Regions from separate parts of the Achromobacter sp. 1011791174 genome, predicted to be linked through region 1. Evidence: predicted binding sites of a transcription regulator. Region 1 holds the regulator's gene; the other holds the start of a gene.
The links. The regulator sigma-54, encoded in region 1, starts transcription at its own class of promoters, with help from an activator protein. The targets are predictions, from matches to a motif close to TGGCANGNAANCTGCTTT.

Region 1 (2,195 bases):
CCACGCCGACCCATCCGCACAAAAACAAAAGCCACGGCAGGCGCCGTGGCTTCGTTGGATCAGGAACGGGGTCAGGCTACCGCGACCTGGATGACCGGATAGGTATTGGCCGCCGGCGCGCTGGGCTGTTCAGCCAGGGCGGCGGGAGGATTGACCGGAACGGCGATCGAGCGCACGTCGCAGACGCTGGAGCAACGACCGCCGGGCAGGTATTCCGTGGCGGTGGCTGCGCAACAGCCGCAACAGGTCGCCACGCCCAGCTCGAACTGCAGGTCGGCCAGCGTGGTAGCGCCCGCGTCCACGCTGGCGCGGACTTGGCGTTCGGTGATCGCGTTGCATACACAAATGTACATGAGAATAATTATCGAAAATTATTCTCGAACTGGCAAGCGGCTTGCGCAAAAAAATTGCAACCGAGATGTCACGCAAGTGTTTGAAATCAGGGACGAATTTACAGCCATTCGTCCCTGATTTCAGCGAACCGAGGCCTGCGCCTTGCGCAGCGCCGCCGGCGCGATGCGCAGCGCCTCGCGGTATTTGGCCACCGTGCGCCGGGCGATCACGATGCCCTGGTCGGCCAGCTTTTCCATGATCTGGCTGTCGGACAAGGGCTTGGCGCGATTCTCGTCCGCCACCATCTGGCGGATATGGGTCTGCACCGCCGTGGCCGAGGTGGCGTCGCCGCCGTCGGTCGACACCCCCGCCCCGAAGAAGCGCTTGAGCTCCAGCGTGCCAAACGGGGTGAGCATGTACTTCTGCGTCGTGGCCCGTGAAATCGTGGATTCGTGCAGGCCCAGTTCGCCCGCGATGTCCTTCAGGATCAGCGGTCGCATGGCCGCCGGCCCCTGGCTGAAAAAGGCCGTCTGGCGTTCGACGATGGCCTGGGACACCCGCAGGATGGTGTCGAAGCGCTGCTCGACGTTGCGGATCATCCACTTGGCCTGCTGCAGCTGGGCCTGCAGGCCGGCGTGGGCCGATTCCTTCTGATTGCCCAGCATCTGCGCGTACAGGCCGTTGATCTGCAGGCGCGGCACGGCGGCGCTGTTAAGCGTGACCTGCCAGCCGCGCCGGGTCTTGCGCACGATCACGTCCGGCACGGCGTAGTCGGCGGCCGGCACGGTCCAGGCGCGTCCCGGACGCGGCTCCAGGCGCAGGATCAGGGCGTGCGCGGCGCGGAACCGGGTTTCGTCGCACCCCGCCGCCGCGCACAGACGGGCGACATTGCCGGTGGCCAGCAGCGGCAGGTGACGGGCGCAGATCTCGCGGGCGCAGGCCAGCGCCGCCGGGTCGGCCGCCTCGGGCAGGCGCGTGATGTCCGGGTGGCGCAATTGCAACAGCAGGCATTCCGCCATGTCCCGCGCGCCGATGCCGGGTGGATCGAAGGACTGCAGCAGCGACAGCGCCGCCTTCAGCTCGTCGATATCCGGCTCCAGCTCGGCCGGCAGCCAGCCCAGGATTTCCTCCAGCGGCGAGCCCAGGTAGCCGTTCTCGTCCAGCTCGTCGATCAGCAGGGCGGCCAATGCGGCGTCGCGCGGCGCCGCCCGGGTCAGCATCAGCTGGCCCAGCAGGTGCTCGCGCAGCGTGTCCGGCATGGCGGCCTCGGGCGGGCCGCCGTCCTCGTCTGGGTAGACCCCGCCGGAGCCGGGCATTTCCTCGATGGGCGCGTCGCGCTCGGCCGCCGGCTCGTCGTCCTGCACCGAGGACTCGCGTTCGGACTCTGCCTGCGCCTCGGGCGCCACGGGTTCGTCGTCGCGCTCGAGCAGCGGGTTGTCCGCCAGCACCTGCGAGATCTCGGCTTCCAGCTCGAGCGTGGACAACTGCAACAATCGGATCGATTGCTGCAGCTGTGGGGTCAGCGTCAGATGCTGACCGGGACGCAGTTCTAAAATCGGACGGGTCATAGGTACAATATTTTGCATGATGAATCAGACTTCGCCCGAGCGCGTTCGCCAGGATAGCCGCCTGATCGGCCAGACCCTGCTCAAACTTGCGCTTCCCAGACTCCTCCTGCGCGCGATCGTGATCGCCGTCGCCCTCATCATCTGGTATTTCGTCGCCAACTGGATACTGGACGCGGGCAAGCGCGTGAGCTTCGAATTCCTGCACTCGCTGGGCCAGCCCACGATGGACATGGTGCAGAAGTTCAGCCCCTACCTGTGGTGGGTCGGGGTCGGCATCTGGAGCCTCATCGTCTT
Region 2 (2,195 bases), on a different contig from region 1:
CCAGGGACGGGCCGTGCCGGCCGGCACGGGCCGCGAGTAGGGATCGCGCGCGTCGTAGCCGCCGGCGATGTCGGCCACGCGCAAGGCGTCGTCGACCGTCAAGGCGAACACCGACACGCAGTCCAGCGTGCGGCAGGCCGGCACCACGCCGGCGGCGCTGAGCCAGCCGCGCGTGGGCTTGAGTCCGACGATGTTGTTGAAGCCCGCCGGCACGCGTCCCGAGCCGGCCGTGTCGGTGCCCAGCGAGAACGCCGCCAGTCCGCGCGCCACCACCGAGGCCGAGCCCGAACTCGATCCGCCGCTGATGTACTCGGGCCGGAACGCGTTGGCCACCGCGCCGTGCGGCGAACGCGTGCCCACCAGGCCGGTGGCGAACTGGTCCAGATTGGTCTTGCCGATCAGGATGGCGCCGGCGGCGCGCAGGCGCCGCACCACGCCGGCATCCTCGTCGGGCGTGTAGGCGAACGCGGGGCAGGCGGCGGTGGTCGGCCAGCCCGCGACGTCGATGTTGTCCTTGACCGCGTAGGGCACGCCATACAGCGGCAGGCGCGACAGGTCGCCGTCCGCCGCCGCCAGCAGCCGCGCCAGTTCGTCCAGCTGGCGCGCCAGCGCCTGGCCGTCGACCCGCAGGATCCAGGCATTGTCGGCGGGCGCGTCCGGCGCGGCGGCGTGGCCGGCCAGCAGCGCCTCGGGCCGGGCGCCCGCGACATAGGCGGCCTGCCATTGCGCGATGGTCCAACCGGCGGTGTCGAACTGCGTTGCTGCGGCGTTCATGCTGGAATCCTCTCTGGTATGCAAGTACGGATTCCCAAGCAAGCGGCATGCCATGTCCGCGCCCGCAGCGCGTTTTCCCCCTGTTTCCCTGCCACGACATCCCGCGCGGCCACAAGGCGCGGCGCGCCGTCGCGGCGCCGGCGCGCACCAGCGCCGCGCAGATCACGCACCTGTTTTGTGCACGCGGCACCAGATTGAGCAAGCCGCTCCGCCGCATCGTTCCCGCGCCCCGCCCTTCCCGCCTACATATCGCGGCCCCGCCGCGCCGCCGCCTCCGGCGCGGCTGGCACGGGTCTTGCTTTGATGTCCTGGCGAGGCGCGGTACAGGCCCTGTCCATTTCATGCCGGCAATGCCGGCGCAACCTACCCAGGAGTCCCCATGAAACGCAGACTAGCCCTCAAGCAACTGACCGCCGTGAGCCTGCTGGCCCTGGCCGGCTGGATGCCCTCGGTCCATGCCGCCGAAGACACGATCAAGGTCGGCATCCTGCATTCCCTGTCCGGCACGATGGCGATCTCGGAGACCTCGCTCAAGGACGTGGCGCTGATGGCGATCGATGAGATCAACGCCAAGGGCGGCGTCATGGGCAGGAAGCTGGAGCCCGTGGTGGTCGATCCGGCCTCGAACTGGCCGCTGTTCGCCGAGAAGTCGCGCCAGCTGCTGGCGCAGGACAAGGTGGCGGTGGTGTTCGGCTGCTGGACCTCGGTGTCGCGCAAATCGGTGCTGCCGGTGTTCAAGGAGCTGAACGGCCTGCTGTTCTATCCGGTGCAGTACGAAGGCGAGGAACTGGAGAAGAACGTGTTCTACACCGGCGCCGCGCCCAACCAGCAGGCCATACCCGCCGTCGAGTACCTGATGAGCGAGGACGGCGGCGGGGCCAAGCGCTTCGTGCTGCTGGGCACCGACTACGTGTACCCGCGCACCACCAACAAGATTCTGCGCGCCTTCCTGCATTCCAAAGGCGTGAAGGACAGCGACATCGACGAGGTCTACACGCCCTTCGGCCATTCCGACTACCAGACCATCGTCGCCAACATCAAGAAGTTCGCCACCGGCGGCAAGACCGCCGTCATCTCCACCATCAACGGCGACTCCAACGTGCCCTTCTACAAGGAACTGGGCAACGCCGGCCTGAAGGCCACCGACGTGCCGGTGGTCGCCTTCTCGGTGGGCGAAGAGGAACTGCGCGGCGTGGACACCAAGCCGCTGGTCGGCCACCTGGCGGCCTGGAACTATTTCGAGTCGATCAAGACCCCGGTCAACACCGACTTCATCGCCAAGTGGAAGGCCTACGCCAAGGCCAAGAACCTGCCCAACGCCGCGACCGTGGTCACCAACGATCCGATGGAGGCGACCTACATCGGCATCCACATGTGGAAGCAGGCCGTCGAGCAGGCCAAGAGTACGGACGTGGACAAGG

Region 2: urtA (urea ABC transporter substrate-binding protein) is a predicted target of sigma-54. The motif match lies at 1,059-1,076, and genes of this name have one in related genera.

The regions. Positions count from the first base shown of each region.
Region 1 covers NZ_JCBANH010000102.1:14,618-16,812, reverse strand. The annotation lists gene AC6LJ5_RS25550 ((2Fe-2S)-binding protein) at 72-353, opposite strand; gene rpoN (RNA polymerase factor sigma-54) at 474-1,901, opposite strand; gene AC6LJ5_RS25540 (hypothetical protein) at 1,918-2,195, shown strand, end outside.
Region 2 covers NZ_JCBANH010000139.1:6,417-8,611, forward strand. The annotation lists gene atzF (allophanate hydrolase) at 1-774, opposite strand, end outside; gene urtA (urea ABC transporter substrate-binding protein) at 1,154-2,195, shown strand, end outside.